DNA from 4 places in the Streptomyces sp. NPDC021356 genome. Region 3 is predicted to be linked to each of the others. Evidence: riboswitches for the same ligand, from Rfam matches in the RefSeq annotation. Region 3 holds a riboswitch; each other region holds the start of a gene.

The links. A riboswitch is a leader RNA that binds a small molecule or an ion and turns the genes downstream of it on or off. The one in region 3 is predicted to bind cyclic di-AMP.
Region 1: another riboswitch for cyclic di-AMP. It lies ahead of AB0G56_RS04605 (peptidoglycan DD-metalloendopeptidase family protein); the one in region 3 lies ahead of AB0G56_RS18240 (C40 family peptidase).
Region 2: another riboswitch for cyclic di-AMP. It lies ahead of AB0G56_RS32870 (transglycosylase family protein); the one in region 3 lies ahead of AB0G56_RS18240 (C40 family peptidase).
Region 4: another riboswitch for cyclic di-AMP. It lies ahead of AB0G56_RS34140 (M23 family metallopeptidase); the one in region 3 lies ahead of AB0G56_RS18240 (C40 family peptidase).

Annotation. Positions count from the first base shown of each region.
Region 1 is NZ_JBFACU010000003.1:104,941-109,108, reverse strand. Features, by position in the region: gene AB0G56_RS04610 (GntR family transcriptional regulator) at 1-537, opposite strand, end outside; gene AB0G56_RS04605 (peptidoglycan DD-metalloendopeptidase family protein) at 816-1,574, opposite strand; cyclic di-AMP (ydaO/yuaA leader) riboswitch at 1,587-1,748, opposite strand; gene AB0G56_RS04600 (pitrilysin family protein) at 2,003-3,391, opposite strand; gene AB0G56_RS04595 (pitrilysin family protein) at 3,388-4,168, opposite strand, start outside.
Region 2 is NZ_JBFACU010000033.1:17,941-22,108, reverse strand. Features, by position in the region: gene AB0G56_RS32880 (septum formation initiator family protein) at 1-79, opposite strand, end outside; gene eno (phosphopyruvate hydratase) at 291-1,571, opposite strand; gene AB0G56_RS32870 (transglycosylase family protein) at 1,895-2,626, opposite strand; cyclic di-AMP (ydaO/yuaA leader) riboswitch at 2,631-2,796, opposite strand; gene AB0G56_RS32865 (transglycosylase family protein) at 2,979-4,168, opposite strand, start outside.
Region 3 is NZ_JBFACU010000012.1:98,302-102,469, reverse strand. Features, by position in the region: gene AB0G56_RS18250 (alpha/beta hydrolase) at 1-946, opposite strand, end outside; gene AB0G56_RS18245 (ANTAR domain-containing protein) at 1,196-1,555, opposite strand; cyclic di-AMP (ydaO/yuaA leader) riboswitch at 1,971-2,184, shown strand; gene AB0G56_RS18240 (C40 family peptidase) at 2,188-2,661, shown strand; gene AB0G56_RS18235 (ATP-binding protein) at 2,757-3,215, opposite strand; gene AB0G56_RS18230 (helix-turn-helix transcriptional regulator) at 3,436-4,168, shown strand, end outside.
Region 4 is NZ_JBFACU010000036.1:21,270-25,437, reverse strand. Features, by position in the region: gene AB0G56_RS34150 (dihydrofolate reductase family protein) at 1-826, shown strand, start outside; tRNA gene AB0G56_RS34145 (tRNA-Met) at 883-956, shown strand; cyclic di-AMP (ydaO/yuaA leader) riboswitch at 1,385-1,542, shown strand; gene AB0G56_RS34140 (M23 family metallopeptidase) at 1,554-2,666, shown strand; gene AB0G56_RS34135 (aldo/keto reductase) at 2,756-3,700, shown strand; gene AB0G56_RS34130 (PrsW family intramembrane metalloprotease) at 3,749-4,168, opposite strand, start outside.

The DNA.
Region 1 (4,168 bases), on a different contig from region 3:
GGCGTCCGTGATCGCCCCGTGCTCGGCCCACGCCTCCACCGGGTCGGCCGCGTCCGGCACCCCGTACATCCAGGCGATCTTGTGCCGCACCTGCGCCAGTACGGTGCTCAGCGCGGCGCTGCCGCAGGCCTGGGCCAGGGTCTCGTGGAACCAGGCCGCCAGGGACCGCAGTTCCTCGCCGCCGCCGCTCACCGCCCGCTCCTGCCCCAGCCTGACCAGGCCTCGCAGCACCTTCAGATGGGCCTCGGTGCGCCGCTGGGCGGCCCGCGCGGCACCCAGCGGCTCCAGCAGGAGGCGCATCTCCAGCAGGTCGGCGGCCTCCTGCTCGGTCGGCTCGGCGACGCAGGCGCCCGCGTGCCGCCGGGTCACGACGAAGCCCTCGGCCTCCAGGGTGCGCAGCGCCTCGCGCACGGGCACGCGCGAGACGCCGTAGCGGCGTGCGAGGACTTCCTCGGTGAGCCTGGTGCCGCGTTCGTGGACCCCGGCGACGATGTCGTCCCGGATCGCCGTGCACACCGCGTGCGCCGGAACGCGCATGACCGACCTCCGCATTGATCCCCGTGGAACTCCCGCGATGAACGCGTGTTCCGTGACTCTATGACAACGCGCGGGAATTTCCGACGGCGTGAAGGAATCCGGGGATATTTTTTTGGACAGCACGGAAGCACGGAAGCACGGAAGCACGGAAGTGCGGAAGTGCGGAAGTGCGGAAGTGCTGAAGTACGGAAACAGGCGCCGGAATGCGGAGAGCCCCGGCCGGTGGGCCGGGGCTCTGCCTGACGGTCAGCGCTTCACGCCCTCGGGCGTGTGCCGCCTCAGACGGGCACGCCGTGCTTGCGGAGGTAGGCGATCGGGTCGACGTCCGAGCCGTAGTCCGGGGTGGTGCGCGCCTCGAAGTGGAGGTGCGGGCCGGTGGCGTTGCCGGTGGCGCCGGACAGGCCGATCTGCTGACCTGGCGTGACCTGCTGGCCCACCGAGACGCCGATGGACGACAGGTGACCGTACTGGGTGTACATGCCGTCGGCCATCCTGATCACGATCTGGTTGCCGTACGCCCCGCCCCAGCCGGTCTGCACGACGGTGCCGACGCCGACCGCGTGCACCTCGGTGCCGGCGGCGGCATGGAAGTCGATGCCGGTGTGGGAACCGGAGGACCACAGGGAGCCACCGGTCTTGTAGCCGGTGGAGACGTAGGAGCCGGTGATCGGCGGCACGAAGGTGTTGAGGCGCCGGCGCTCGGCCTCGCGGGCGGCCCGCTCCTTGGCCTCGCGCGCCTTCTTCGCCTGCTCGGCGGCCCGCTTGCGCGCGGCCTCCTCGGCCTGCTTCTGCCGGGCCGCATCCAGCTGGGCGGTGGCCTGCGCGTCGACCCGTTCGGCCACGGTGTCGCCGAGGGTGACGACCGGGGTGAGCCCCGTGTCCGCCGGGGCGGGGGTCTCGGCGGCGAGGGCCGGGGAGGCGGCGAGGGTGCCGATGACACCGGTGGTGGTGAGGGCCGCTACGCCCGCCGCGCGGGCGGTGGTTCGCTGCATCCGGCTGGGGCGACGGTGCTTCCCGGTGGCGCGCGTGAACGCCATGTGGTGGCTGGTCCTTTCCTTCCCTCTCGCCTACCGGGTTAGCTGACGGGTTCGGAGCAGGAAGGTCTCCTACGGGCCCCGCGCGCGGCGCGCGGTGTCCGATTCACCCCAGGGACTGCGTGGGTCCCCGGCTCCCCTGGCTCGCGCCGTACGGGGACTCGGCGATGACTGTCCGGTGCCGCGGGTGCGGCGCACTGCCCGACGAACAGCCGGACCGACGCTAGACGGGGCCGCTTCCGCATCCCAAACGGATCCGCGTTTTTGTAGCGCAGCCCACAGGGCAGACAGGCGGTCTCTCCCGCAATCCGGACATCACGGGGCCCTGGTGACGCCTCGGTCACCAGGGCCTCCCGCGTACCTGACTCTCGGTCTTCTCCGGGGCTCCCGCGTAGCTGCCTCTCGGTCACCCCCGCGGCTCCCGGCCTTCGTTACTCGGCGGCGACGACGGTCACCGGGCCGGCGCCGACGGCTTCGACGGGCTCCCTGATCTGCGCCGCGTCACCGACGAGAACCGTCACCAGCCGGTCCACCGGGAACGCGCTGACGACCGCCGCGGTGGCCTCCACCGTGCCGGTCTCGGCGAGCTGCTGATAGAGCGTCGCCTGGTAGTCGTCCGGCAGGTGCTGCTCGACCTGGTCGGCCAGCGTGCTCGCCACGGCGGCGGCCGTCTCGTACTTGAGCGGCGCCACACCGACGAGGTTCTGCACGGCGACGTCCCGCTCGGCCTCGGTGAGCCCCTCGGCGGCGAGCTTGCGCAGCACCGTGAAGAGGTCGTCCAGGGCCGGGCCGGTGTTGGGCGTGTCGACCGAGCCGCTGATCGCGAGCATCGCCGCGCCGGTGCCGTCGGGCGCGGAGCGCAGCACCTGGCCGAACGAGCGCACCCCGTAGGTGTAGCCCTTCTCCTCGCGCAGGACGCGGTCCAGGCGGGAGGTGAGGGTGCCGCCCAGGCAGTAGGTGCCGAGCACCTGGGCGGGCCACACGCGGTCGTGCCGGTCGGGTCCGACGCGGCCGATGAGCAGCTGCGTCTGCACGGCGCCGGGCCGGTCCACGATCACCACACGGCCGGTGTCGTCGGCGGTGACCGGCGGCACCGGCCGCGGCTCGGCCGGCGAGCCGGTCCAGGCGCCCAGGGTCTCGCCGAGCAGTTCGCCGAGGTCGATGCCGGTGAGGTCGCCGACGACCACGGCGGTGGCGGTCGCGGGCCGCACGTGCCGGTCGTAGAAGGCGCGGACGGCGGAGGCGTCGACGGCGCGGACGGTCTCCTCCGTGCCCTGGCGCGGCCGCGACATGCGCGTGCCGGCCGGGAACAGCTCCTTGGAGAGTTCCTTGGCGGCGCGGCGGGAGGGGTTGGCCAGCTCGTGCGGGATCTCGTCGAGCCGGTTGCGCACCAGCCGCTCGACCTCGGACTCGGCGAACGCGGGCGCCCTCAGTGCGTCGGAGAGCAGCCCGAGCCCCTTGGCCAGGCGGGAGGCCGGGACCTCCAGGCTGAGCCGTACGCCGGGGTGGTCGGCGTGGGTGTCCAGGGTGGCGCCCGCGCGCTCCAGCTCGGCGGCGAACTCCTCGGCGGAGTGCTTGTCGGTGCCCTCGGAGAAGGCCCGCGCCATGATGGTGGCGACGCCGTCCAGGCCGGCCGGCTCGGCGTCCAGGGGCGCGTCGAGGAGCACCTCGACGGCGACGACCTGCTGGCCGGGACGGTGGCAGCGCAGCACCGTCAGGCCGTTGTCCAGCGTGCCGCGCTCGGGGGCCGGGAACGCCCACGGCCGGGCCTCGCCCGCCTGGGGGCGGGGGTGGAAGTCCATGGTGGCCAGCTCGGTCACTTCGCCGTCTCCTCGGTGTCTTCGCCGGCCGCGGCGTCCGCGTCCGGTGCCTGCTCCTGTGCGTCGGGGGCGGTCGGCTCGTAGACGAGGACCGCGCGGTTGTCGGGGCGCAGACGGGCCTTGGCGACCTCCTGGACCTCCTCGGGCGTCACCTCCAGTACGCGCTGGACGGCGGTCAGGGCGAGCTGCGGGTCGCCGAACAGGACGGCGTAGCGGCACAGTTCGTCGGCGCGGCCCGCGACGGTGCCGAGCCGGTCCAGCCACTCGCGCTCCAGCTGGGCCTGGGCGCGCTCCATCTCCTCGGCGGTCGGGCCCTCCTCGGCGAAGCGGGCCAGCTCCTCGTCGATGGCGGTCTCGATGACCGGTACCTCGACGTCGCCGGAGGTCTTCACGTCGAGCCAGCCCAGGGAGGGCGCGCCGGCCAGCCGCAGCAGGCCGAACCCGGCCGCGACGGCGGTACGGTCGCGGCGCACCAGGCGGTTGTACAGCCGGGAGGACTCGCCGCCGCCGAGGACGGTCAGGGCGAGGTCGGCCGCGTCGCACGCGCGCGTGCCGTCGTGCGGGAGCCGGTAGGCGGCCATCAGGGCGCGGGCCGGGACCTCCTCCTCGACGACCTCGCGCAGCTGCCCGCCGAGGACGTCGGGCAGCGAGCCGTCGCGGGGCTGGGGCTTGCCGTCGTGGGACTCGATGGAGCCGAAGTACTTCTCGATCCACGCGAGGGTCTGCTGCGGGTCGATGTCGCCGACGACCGAGAGGACCGCGTTGTTCGGCGCGTAG
Region 2 (4,168 bases), on a different contig from region 3:
AGACACGGGCCGCGGTCTGCTCGCCGAGCACCCTGAGCCTGGTCGCGGTGGAGAACCGGTCCCGGTCCTTCACGGCCATCGTCGCGCCTCCCGTTGGTCACCTCGTACGTGCCGCACACGCGCGTACGTCCCCGGACACGGTACGGGACCGGGTGCGGGGACGTACGGACGACTGGCGAAGCCTCACCCTTTGCGGCTCGGCCCGGCCGTGGCGCGGCTCAGCCCTTCAGGCGTGGTGCGGCTCAGCCCTTCAGGCGTGGTGCGGCTCAGCCCTTCAGGCGTGGTGCGGCTCAGCCCTTGAAGCGCGGGAAGGCGCTGCGGCCGGCGTACACCGCGGCGTCGTCGAGGATCTCCTCGATGCGCAGCAGCTGGTTGTACTTGGCGACGCGCTCGGAGCGGGCCGGGGCGCCGGTCTTGATCTGGCCGCAGTTGGTGGCGACGGCGAGGTCGGCGATGGTGACGTCCTCGGTCTCGCCGGAGCGGTGGGACATCATGCACTTGAAGCCGTTGCGCTGGGCCAGCTCGACGGCGTCCAGGGTCTCGGTCAGCGAACCGATCTGGTTCACCTTCACCAGCAGGGCGTTGGCGGTGCCCTCCTCGATGCCGCGGGCCAGGCGCTCGGGGTTGGTGACGAACAGGTCGTCACCGACGATCTGGACCTTCTCGCCGAGGCGGTCGGTGAGGACCTTCCAGCCGTCCCAGTCGTCCTCGAACAGCGGGTCCTCGATGGAGACCAGCGGGTAGGCCGCGACCAGCTCCTCGTAGTACTCCGTCATCTCGGCGGCGGAGCGCTCCTTGCCCTCGAAGAGGTACTTGCCGTCCTTGTAGAACTCGGAGGCGGCGACGTCGAGGGCCAGGGCGATCTGCTCGCCCGGGGCGTAACCGGCTTCCTTGACGGCCTCGAGGATGAGGTCGAGGGCCTCGCGGTTGGAGCCGAGGTTCGGGGCGAAGCCGCCCTCGTCGCCGAGGCCGGTGGCCAGACCCTTGTTCTTCAGGACCTTCTTGAGGGTGTGGTAGACCTCGGCGCCCCAGCGCAGGGCCTCGGAGAAGGACTCCGCGCCGATCGGGGCGATCATGAACTCCTGGATGTCCACGTTGGAGTCGGCGTGCGAGCCGCCGTTCAGGATGTTCATCATCGGCACCGGAAGCAGGTGCGCGTTGGGGCCGCCCAGGTAGCGGAAGAGCGGGAGGTCGGAGGCCTCGGAGGCGGCGTGGGCGACGGCGAGCGAGACGCCGAGGATGGCGTTGGCGCCGAGCGAGCCCTTGTTGTCGGTGGCGTCCAGGTCGAACATGGCCTGGTCGATCAGGCGCTGCTCGGTGGCGTCGTAGCCGACCAGCTCCGGGCCGATCTGCTCGATCACGGCGAGGACGGCCTTCTCGACGCCCTTGCCCTGGTAGCGGTTCGGGTCACCGTCGCGCAGCTCGATGGCCTCGAAGGCGCCGGTGGATGCGCCGGAGGGGACGGCGGCACGACCCGTGCTGCCGTCGTCGAGGCCGACCTCGACCTCGACCGTGGGGTTGCCTCGGGAGTCCAGGATTTCCCGGGCTACGACGACGTCGATGGACGGCACGAGCATCTCCTTCGTGGATGTGACGCTGAAAGTGCGGGGCGGCTGCCTTGCGGCGGTGCCTTGCGACTAGAGCCTAACCGTCCCGGGCCGCCGACCGGCCGACCGACCGTCCCGTGGACAGGGTGACGGTACACATTGTTCCAGCACGGAACAAAGGGCGTGGGGACGAGGACACGAACGGAAAGTGAAAAAGCCCCGCCCCGGTGCGTACGGGGGAACACGCACCGGGGCGGGGAGCCCGTGGGGACGGGGGGGACCCCACGCGGCCTCCATGATGGGGGCCGCGCCTGGGGAGGGCCTGGGGTCCTGCTAGCGGGCCGCTGTCACTTCAGGTGCAGCTGCTGGCCCGGGTAGATGAGGTCGGCGTCGTCGACGATGTCCTTGTTCAGGTGGAACAGCTTCTCCCAGCCGCCCTGCACGCCGTGCTCGGCGGCGATGGAGCTGAGGGTGTCACCGGCGGCCACCTTGTACTCGCCGTCGCCCTTCTTGACCTTCTTGCCGGTCGGGGTGGTGACGGTCTTCTTCGGGGCCGGACGCGTCTCGGAACGGTCGGCGGCACGCTGCTCGGTCGAACGGGTCGAGGTGCTGCTCTTGGAGCTGCTGGAGCTGCTGCTCGACGAGGACGACGAAGAGGAAGAGGAGGAAGAGGAGGACGACGAGGAGCTGCTGCCGCCGCTGGAGGAGGCGCCGGACAGGCCCTTGCCGCAGACCGGCCAGGCACCCTTGCCCTGGCCCGCGAGCACCTTCTCGGCGACGGAGATCTGCTGCGACTTGCTCGCCAGGTCGGCGCGCGAGGCGTAGGCGGTGCCGCCGTACGCGGCCCAGGTGGAGTTGGTGAACTGCAGGCCGCCGTAGAAGCCGTTGCCGGTGTTGATGGACCAGTTGCCGCCGGACTCGCACTGGGCGACCGCGTCCCACTCGGAGGAGGTGGCGGCGGAGGCGTTGCCGGCCGCCATCAGCGGGCCGGCGACGGCGACGCCGGTGACACCGGCGAGTGCGATGGCGCGGGTGGCCTTGGACGGACGACGATGCTTGCCCTTGCCGGAAAACAGCATGGAAGGATCCCCTCACCGACGCCTGCGAGGTGAGCTGTCGGGTTCGGGCCGGTTGAGTTGCCCGGCCGTGCCTTTGGGGAGGCACGGCTTCACCCCCAGCCGCTCCGGTCGACTTCCCGGCGCGGCACTTACCTTGGGTCCCCCGCTCCTGCCTACGGCGCTCGAAGCGACGACTGTTCCCGTACGGCCGCTGGCAGGATTCGGCGTTGCGGCAGCCGGGGCTCGCGGTGGCGAGCGGTCATGACCGTAGACAGGTGATCCGCCGGATTTCAAAGACGATCAGGGCTTCTGAGACTCATCCCACACTTTCATCGAATGGGACATTCGGCGCGAAGTGTGACCTGAACTCGCCTTATTTTTGGGCGTTTTCGGTGGGGACATCCAGGCTCTGACCGGCGACGATGTGGTCGGGGTCGGCGCCGACGGCGCCCTTGTTCGCGTCGTAGAGGGCGTGCCATCCGCCGTGGAGGTCAAGGGAGTCGGCGATGGACGTGAGGGAGTCACCGGTGCGGACGGTGTAGGAGGCGGCGGAGGCGGTGTGCGCGGCGCCTCCGTCACGGGAGGCGTGCCGGCCGCCCGTCGCGCCCGTACGGCCCTCCGTGGCCCCTTCGTCGGCGCTGCCGCCGCGATGCCGGCCGCCGCCGAGCGCACCGGTGTCGACTAGGGCCGAGGAGCCGGCGGTCTGCCTGTAGTCGTCAGCGGAACCGGAGTTGTCGTGACCGACGGTGTCACCGGCACCCGCCGAGGGGGTGCCCTCGGGCGTCCCGTCAGCGTGGGACGTGTCGGACTTGGACCAGTTGCCCTGATTCGGAGATGAAGGGTCCGAAGAATCCGAGGAGCCCGAAGAGTCTGAAGAGTCCGAAGGGGAAGGCTTCGTGGTGGAGTCGCCCGGGGCACCGGTCCCGTGCGACGAGCCGGCGGTCCCGCGGGGGTTCGCCGAGGAGTCGGACGAACCGGACGAGTCGTCCGTACCGCTCTGCGTATCGTCGGACAGCCCGGGGTCGTTCACGCCGGAGCTGCCGGAACCGCCCGAGCCGTCGGAGTCGCCGGTTCGGCCGGTGTCGTCGGAGGAGCCGGACGAGCCCGACGTGCCGGATGTCCCGGTCGATCCGGTCGATCCGGTGGAGTGCGACGAACCGGAAGACCCGGTGGAGCCGTTCGAGCCGGACTTCGAGTTCGAGGACGACGAGTCGCCGCCCACGCCCGTGTCGACATCGGCCGCACCGGAGCTCTTGGTGAGCCCGGTGAGCAGACCGCAGGTGTGCCAGGCGCCGGGCCCGCGGTCGGCGAGGATCTTCTCGGCCACGGCTATCTGCTGGGAGCGGCTGGCCTGGTCGGCGCTCGACGCGTAGGAGAGGCCGCCGTACTTCTCCCAGTCGTCCTGGGTCAGCAGCAGGCCGCCGGAGTAGCCGTTGCCGTTGTCGGCGCTCCAGGAGCCGCCGGTCTCGCACTGGGCCACCTTGTCCCACGTGGTGCCGTCGGCCGCGCTCGCGCCACTGGCGGCGACCAGCGGGATGGCGATGGCCGATCCGGTCACTCCGG
Region 3 (4,168 bases):
GCTGGAGCCACTTGGCCTGGACGGCGGCGCGGTTGGTGCCCAGGTGGAAGCTGGCGTCGTTCTTGGCGACCCAGTCCTGCCAGTCCTTCCAGCGGCCCTCGAAGGCGATGTCCTGGTTGAGGTTGGCCTCGTACCAGATGTTCTCCTGGGCCGGGTTGACGACGCTGTCGACGAGCATCCGGCGCACGTGGCCCGGGAACAACGTGCCGTAGACGGCCCCGAGGTAGGTGCCGTAGGAGACACCCAGGTAGTTGATCTTCTTCTCGCCGAGCGCGGCGCGGATGACGTCCAGGTCGCGGGCGGTGTTCGGCGTCGTCATCTGCTCGAGCATCGCGCGGCCGGTGCGGTCGTAGCAGCCGTCGGCGTACTCGCGGGCCAGCTTGCGCTGGGCGCGCTTGTCGGCCTCGGAGTCGGGCACCGGGTCCGCCTTGGGCGCCTTCACGTACTCCTGCGGGTCCGCGCAGGAGATGGGCGTGGAGTGGCCGACACCGCGCGGGTCGAAGCCGACGAAGTCGTAGGCCTTGGCCACATTGGCCCAGACGGGGTTCTTGGCGGTGACCCGGGCCGGGAACCGCAGGCCGGAGCCACCCGGTCCGCCCGGGTTGTAGACGAGGGCGCCCTGGCGCTCACCCTTGGTGCCGGTGTTGCCGATGCGGTCGACGGCGAGCTTGATCTGCTTGCCGTACGGGTGCGCGTAGTCGAGCGGCACCGAGACGTAGCCGCACTGGATGGGCTTGGCCAGCCCCCAGTCGGCGGGGCAGTCCTGCCAGTCGATGCCGGTCCTGGCGGCGCGGTCCGCGGCGATCGCCGCGCCGCGGGCCTCACGATCCTGGCCGTGGCGGCTGTCCGCGCTGGCCGCGGGGGCCGCCACGGCGCCGGCTATCAGGGTCGCCGTCACCAGCGCGCCGGCCGAACCGAGCGCGACAGCCCGGTTCTTCGGTCTCATGACCCTCAAGTGGGACCTCCCCGTACATCGTTGCGAATCGAGTACGGCGGATCCTTCCGGCTGTGAGGTGTCTGAGAACAGGGGTTGTTGACCTTCTTTGCCAATCCGATAACCGGCGTACGGTGTTCCGCTCAGCGGAGCCGGTTCGGCGCGCGCCCTGCGGGCGCCGTGCGCGCGGGCAGGGCGGGGCGCTGTGCGCGCGGGCGGGGCGCGGGGAGGGAGCGGCGCGCCGGGAGGGCTCGGGGCTGTTCAGGGCGCGCAGCGGCGCGCGGACCCGCGTGCGGCCTGGCGGTCGAGCGCCCGCCTCAGCTCCTCCAGCTCGGTGTCCGAGAGCGCACCGCCCTGGGCGAACTTCAGGATGTGCTCGGCGACCGTGCGCACCTTCGTGTTGGTGCGCTGCGAGACCTCGCGCAGGACCCGCCAGGCACCGTCCGGCGGGACGCGCCCGACGGCCACCAGCGCCCCGATGGCCTGGTCGATGACGGCGTGCGACGTCAGGGCGCGCTGCAACTGGTCGATCTCCTCGTGCAGCCGCTCGTGCTCCGCCACCAGGTCCGTGACGGACAGCGGCTGGAGCGGGTGCCGCCTGGACATCGCGAAGAACGCCATGGAGATCCCCTGGGTCGTCGAACGGCCGGAGTTCCGCCTCCAGCTTGCTGCATGAGGGCCGCGCGCACGACCGGAGGCGGGCGGCGCGGGACCCGTCCGCCGCAGGGCCCCGGCACCTGCGGCGGACGAGGGCCGAAACGGCCCAAATGGTGTACCTCCTTTCGGCGTAGGCAAACGTTCTTTTTCCAGGGCCGTTCGGGTTGCACGGCGCGCGTTCCCGGATGGCGGAACGACATCTTCCGCTGCTGGTCCCGGGCTTGCGGGGTGCACGGACAGTTGTTCGAGCGCACGACCGTCCACCCGAACGGGCGAGTGGTGAGTAACAGCACAAAGGACCCGTTCCGTTGGGATTTTCTGACATCCATAGGTGAAGATCCCTGTCTGACGACAAGCCCCCGCCACAACGGCGGGGCGGTCCGGGCGGACGCCGAGTCCTGCCGCCGCCCGGATGACCGGTCGACGGAAGTGGATCGGCAGGAGTGGAGGACCCGAGCACGACGGGTCGCCGGCACGGTCACACCATGACCGGGCCGAGCAGCCCTTGGGGTGAAGCCGCTTGCGGGCGGCCGGGCTACTTCGCCAGCCCGAATCCGACAGGTCATCCTTCACAGGCGGCTGACGAAGGGTTGCGCATGACTGCGCTCAATCGTGTCCCGTCGCTCATGGCCCGGGCCGGCACGGCCTCGGCCCTGACCCTCGCCGCCGTCGGCGGCTCGATCGTGGTGCCCGGCGTCGCCTCCGACGCCTCGGCCGCGACCATGGCGACGAAGGCGCTGCAGATCGCGGCGTCCAAGAAGGGCTCCCCTTACCAGTGGGGCGCAACGGGCCCGCGCAGGTTCGACTGCTCCGGTCTGACGCTGTACTCCTTCAAGAGGGCGGGCAAGAAGCTGCCCCGCACGGCCGCGCAGCAATACAACAAGTCGCGGCACATCTCCTCCAGGAGCCGCCGGGCCGGAGACCTGGTGTTCTTCCACTCCGGCTCGTACGTCTACCACGTCGGCATCTACGCCGGCTCGGGCAGGATCTGGCACGCCCCGAAGACCGGGGACGTGGTGAAGCTGGAGAAGATCTGGACCAGGAGCGTCTGGTACGGCCGGGTCAGCTGACCCGCCCGGGAAGCGGCGGCGGTCCCGGCGGGCGTCGCCACCGCCCCCGGGCGGCGGTCGGGGACACCGACGAAGCCGCCGACAGGGCCGTACGCCTAGGGCTCCTGCCGTCCCGCCGCCGTGACCGGTTGGGGGCGCACCGGCCACGGGAGGTCCACGCTGACCGTCTTGCCGCCCTCACGGGTGGGCCGCACGGTCACCCTGCCGCCGCACTCCGCGGTGAGGCACCGGATGATCACCATGCCCCGGCCGTTGTCCTGCTGGACAGCGGCCGGCAGTCGTCTGGGGAACCGCGGGTGGCTGTCGGTGACCCCGATGCGCAGTTGTTCGTCGCGGTCGAGGACGAGGTCCACCCTGAAGGTGGGCGACTGGCCGAGGGTGTGCTGTACGGCGTTGGTGGCGAGTTCCGAGACGATGAGCCGCACGGTGTCCGCGGTGTCCGTCTCCGACGGCAGGCCCCACTCCGCCAGCGTGCCGACCGCGTAGCTTCGGGCGACCGCCACCGAGGCGGGATCGCTCGGCAGAGTGACGGATGCTTCCAGGTGGTCTGCCATGGCGACGTCGTCCCTTTCCCGCGGGACCGCGGTTGGACACGGAGCGGATGGTTTCGAGTACGGTCCCGGACTGGTGGTTCGCCGCCAGATTGCCACCACCGGGCCGGTCCCGGATGGCGATCCACCGAGATGTGCATATATCTGTCCCTCGAAGCGGTGAACTCTGCGACGGGAGACCGTATTTGACACCCTTCCGGGAAAGTAGTGAGGAGCCGGTCCCATGCAGCACGGTCCCGCGGTGCGCCGCCGCAAGCTCGGAGCCGAACTGCGCAGCCTGCGCACCGGCGCGGGTCTCACCAGCGGCGAGGCGGCCCGGCTCGTGGGCTGGCACCAGTCGAAGGTGAGCCGGATCGAGACCGGCGCCAGTGGGGTGAAACCGGCCGATGTGCGGTTACTGCTGGACGCCTACGCGGTCCGCGACTCCCAGCTGCGGGAACTGCTGCTGGTGCTGGCGGGCTCCGACGACGGCGACGGCCGGCACCACTGGTGGCACGCCTATCGCGGCGTACTGCCCCCGACGTACCGGGACTTCATCAGTCTGGAGTCACAGGCGAGCGCGATGCGCACGCTGGAGACCTCGGTCGTCCCCGGGCTGCTCCAGACACCGGAGTACGCCCGTGCGGTGACGCGGGCCGCCGTGGACGGACTCGACGACGACCGGCTGGACGCGCTGGTGGAGGTGCGGCTGGCCCGTCAGGCCGTGCTGCGGTCCGACCGGCCGCTCACGCTGAACGCGGTGCTGGACGAGGCGGTGCTGCGCCGGGAGGTCGGCGGCCCCGAGATCATGGCCCGGCAGCTGGAGCGGCTGACCGAGGCGGCGCGGCTGCCCCAAGTGTCCTTGCAGGTCCTGCCGTTCGCCGCCGGGGCGCACATCGGCGTGACCGGCCCTTTCGTCATCTTCTCATTTTCGAACACTTCTGATCTGGATGTGGTCGTTCTTGACCACTTGACGC
Region 4 (4,168 bases), on a different contig from region 3:
GCGCCGTGCGGGCCTCCCCGGCACCGGTACGAGCGTGGGCGCCGGCACTGACACCGGCTCCGGCACCGTCTCCGTCGTGTCGCTGGGCGGCGAACTCGACTGGCGGCGGCTGCTGGCACACCTGCACGACGTGCGCGGGGTCCGCCGGCTGATGGTCGAGGGCGGCGGCACGGTGCACACCCAGCTGCTCCAGCTGCACCTCGCCGACGAGCTGCAGCTCGTGCTTGCGCCGCTGCTGGTGGGAGACCCGCGGGCACCGCGGCTGTTCGGGCCGGGCGCGTACCAGAGGGGGCGGCTGCGGCTGGTGGAGACGCGGGCCCTCGGGGACGTCGTCCTCATGCGTTACGAGCCCACGGAACCCGGCGCCGGAGGCGACGCCGCCCCCGCCGACCGGCACTGGCTGCGGATCGCGTGCGAGCTGGCCGGGGAGTGCCCGCCGTCGCGGACGGCGTTCAGCGTGGGCGCGGTGGTGGTGGCCGCCGACGGCACCGAGCTGGCGCGCGGCCACTCGCGCGAGGCCGGCGATCCGGTGGTGCACGCGGAGGAGGCCGCGCTTGCGAAGATCGACCCGGCGGACCCGCGTCTGCCGGGGGCGACGGTGTACAGCAGCCTGGAACCGTGCGCCCGACGCGCCTCCCGGCCGCGACCGTGCGCCCGGCTGATTCTGGACGCGGGGGTACGCCGGGTGGTCACGGCCTGGCGGGAGCCGGACACGTTCGTCAAGGCGGCCGACGGCACCGGGGTCCTGGCGCGCGAGGGCACGGACGTCGTCGTCCTGCCGGAGTTCGAGGGCCGGGCCAAGGCGCCCAACCGCCACCTGCTGTGACGCGTGTGCACGCGTGTGCATTCCACCCCCAGGATGGCGTACACTGGTTTCACCGACGCGGGGTGGAGCAGCTCGGTAGCTCGCTGGGCTCATAACCCAGAGGTCGCAGGTTCAAATCCTGTCCCCGCTACTGAAGGCTCAGGGCCGGAATTCGATGAGAATTCCGGCCCTGAGTGTTTTCTCCGGCCGCCGGGTCATCGGCCCGGGTTGTCGGTCCGAGACATCGCCCCGGCTACCGGCCCGGGTATCGACCCGGCTACCGCCCCGGGTACCGGCCCGGGTATCGACGCGAGTCATCGTCACGTGTCGTGAGCGAGCGGTCCCCGTCCGCATAACAACTGACACACCATCAGTAGAACGTCTGCAGGTGTCCGGGCTCGACAGGGCCCTTGAGTGGCCTGAAATCCAGTCAACTTGCCCCGGTTTCATCACCTGTGAGACGTAGATCCTGGCCAAAAAGGTTTAATGATCAAGCCGGGCGGCTTGGAATCGGAGCCCCGAGTCTATTAACGTTCGATAACGCAGCGCGGTCGTCCCAGCCGTCACCCGAGGCGGCTCCGTGCGCGCGCGCCGAATCCCGCGAGGGAACCGGGGAACCACCAACTTGGGGTGAATCGGGCGCCATCCGCCGTACGCACACGGCTGGTTGACGCGCGTAGGAGACCTTCCCGCTCCGAACCCGTCAGCTAACCCGGTAGGCGAGACGGAAGGAAAGGAGCACGCCCGCGTGGCGTCCAACCGGCCTGCCTCAGAAGCCCCGTCCGTGCCGAGCGAGCGCACCGAGTCCTTCGCCTACGGCGGCCGGCGCCCCGACGAGGGCCCCTGGGAGGAGTGGAACCCCACCGAGGAGTCCCTCCGTCCCGTCCGTGGCCGGCACCGGGTCGCCAAGCCGCGCGGCGGCGGGCTCGCCCGCAGCTCCACCGTGCTCGGCGTGGGCGTCATAGCGGCCGTCGGCGCGGGTGGCATGGCCAGCGCCAACACCGGCAAGCCGCCGGTCTCGATCGCCCTGCCCGATCTCCCCGACCTGCACGGCCTGCCCGCCGTGGGCGCCCTCTTCGACGGCTCCGGCCACGACGGCCCCGAGGGCTCCGCGACCGCGCTCAGCGACGTCACGGCGGCCCGGGCCGGCGCGACCGACGCGGCTGACGCGACCGACGCGACGGAAGCCACCGGGACGACGGCGCAGCGCGCCTCCGACGCGGGCGAGGCGCTGCGCAACCGCATCATGGCCCAGGCCGAGCAGCAGCAGAACCAGGCCGAGGCGAAGACCAGGGCGGCCACCGAGGCGGCGGCTGCCGCGAAGGCCGCCCGGCAGGCCGAGCAGGCCGCCGCCCAGGCGAAGGAGGAGGCCGAGGTCAAGGCCGCCGCCGCGAAGAAGAAGGCGGAGGAGGAGGCCCGGAAGAAGGCCGAGGCGGCGCGGCTGGCCACCCTCGCCAAGCAGTACACGCTGCCGACCTCCTCGTACACCCTCACCTCGACCTTCGGCCAGGCCGGCTCCATGTGGTCCTCCGGGCACCACACCGGCCTCGACTTCGCCGCGCCCACCGGCACCCTGATCAAGGCCGTCCACAGCGGCACCGTCACCGAGGCGGGCTGGGCCGGCGCCTACGGGTACCGCACGGTCCTCACCCTGGACGACGGCACCGAGCTGTGGTTCTGCCACCAGTCGTCGATCAACGTCACGGCCGGCCAGAAGGTGAGCACCGGCGAGGTCATCGGCCGGGTGGGCGCCACCGGCAACGTCACAGGTCCCCACCTGCACCTGGAGGTCCACCCCGACGGCCAGGCCGCCGGCATCGACCCGATGGCGTGGCTCCAGGGCAAGGGCCTCGCTCCCTGACGCTCCGACCGGGTGGTTTGCGCAAGCTTTGCGCCGGCCACCGGCGGGGCGCGGAATGGAGCGCTCCGCCTTGGTCGTTGATGTGAGACATGACTTCTCTGCGCAAGCTGGGCCCGTCCGACCTCGAGGTCTTCCCCCTCGCCCTCGGCGGCAACGTCTTCGGCTGGACCGCCGACCAGGCGCGGTCGTTCGCGGTCCTGGACGCCTACACGGCCGCCGGCGGCAACTTCATCGACACCGCCGACTCCTACTCGGCGTGGGTGGAGGGCAACCACGGCGGCGAGTCCGAGACGACCATCGGCAAGTGGGTCAAGGAGCGCGGCAACCGCTCCGACGTCGTCATCGCCACCAAGGTCAGCCAGCACCCCGACTTCCAGGGCCTGTCCGCGGCCAACATCAGGGCCGCGGCCGACGCCTCCCTCCAGCGTCTGGGCACCGATCACATCGACCTCTACTACACGCACTTCGACCGGCCGGAGGTGCCCGTCGAGGAGATCATCGGCGCGCTCGACGAACTGGTGAAGGCGGGCAAGGTCCGGCACATCGCCGCCTCCAACATCTCCGCCGAGCGCCTGGCCGCGTCGCTGGAGTTCTCCGAGCGCGAGGGACTCGCGCGGTACGTGGCGCTCCAGCCGCACTACAACCTCGTCTCCCGTGACACCTACGAGGGCGGCCTGCGGGACCTCGCCGAGCGGGCAGGCCTCGCCGCCGTGCCGTACTACGCGCTGGCCTCCGGCTTCCTGACCGGCAAGTACCGGCCGGGCGCGACGGTCGACAGCCCGCGCGCCGGGGGCGCCGCCAAGCACCTGGCGACCGAGCGCGGCCAGAAGGTCCTCACCGCGCTCGACGAGGTCGCCCGCGCCCGTGGCGCCGAGGTGGCCACGGTGGCCCTGGCCTGGCTGGCGGCCCAGCCGACGGTGGTCGCCCCGATCGCCTCGGCCCGGACGGTGGAACAGCTCCCCGCCCTGCTGGCGGTGGCGGAGCTGGACCTCACGGACGAAGAGGTCGCGCGGCTCACCCAGGCATCTGCCTGAGCCTCGCGGCCCACGGCCCCCTGGCTGCGCGGTCTCACGGCCCGCGGCTTACCGATGACTCCCGTACGGACTCTGCCCGTACGAAGGCTGCGCATACGGGCCCTGCTGCCCGTACGGACCCTGCCCGTACGGAAGCGGCGGGCGGCCGTGAGGCTGTCCGTGCCCGTGCCCGTGCCCGTAGCCGTACAGGCCGTACGCCGGCCAGGGCGCCGCGAAGACGCGTACCGGCGGTGCGGTCATCCGTGCCGCGTGGTCCAGGGCGGGCTGGGCCACCTCGCGCCTGCGCCACAGCTCGTGCAGCAGTTCCCGCTCGCGCACGCCGAAGTCGGCGCCGGCCCGCCCGAGGCGCCCCCGGCGGCGCAGGAACGCCAGCGAGGTCGCGTAGGCCTCGTACTGCGCGACGGTCCGCGCCGCGGGCTTGCCGAGGTGCCGGCCGGCGTACTCGCGGGCCAGCCGGCGCGCCCGCAT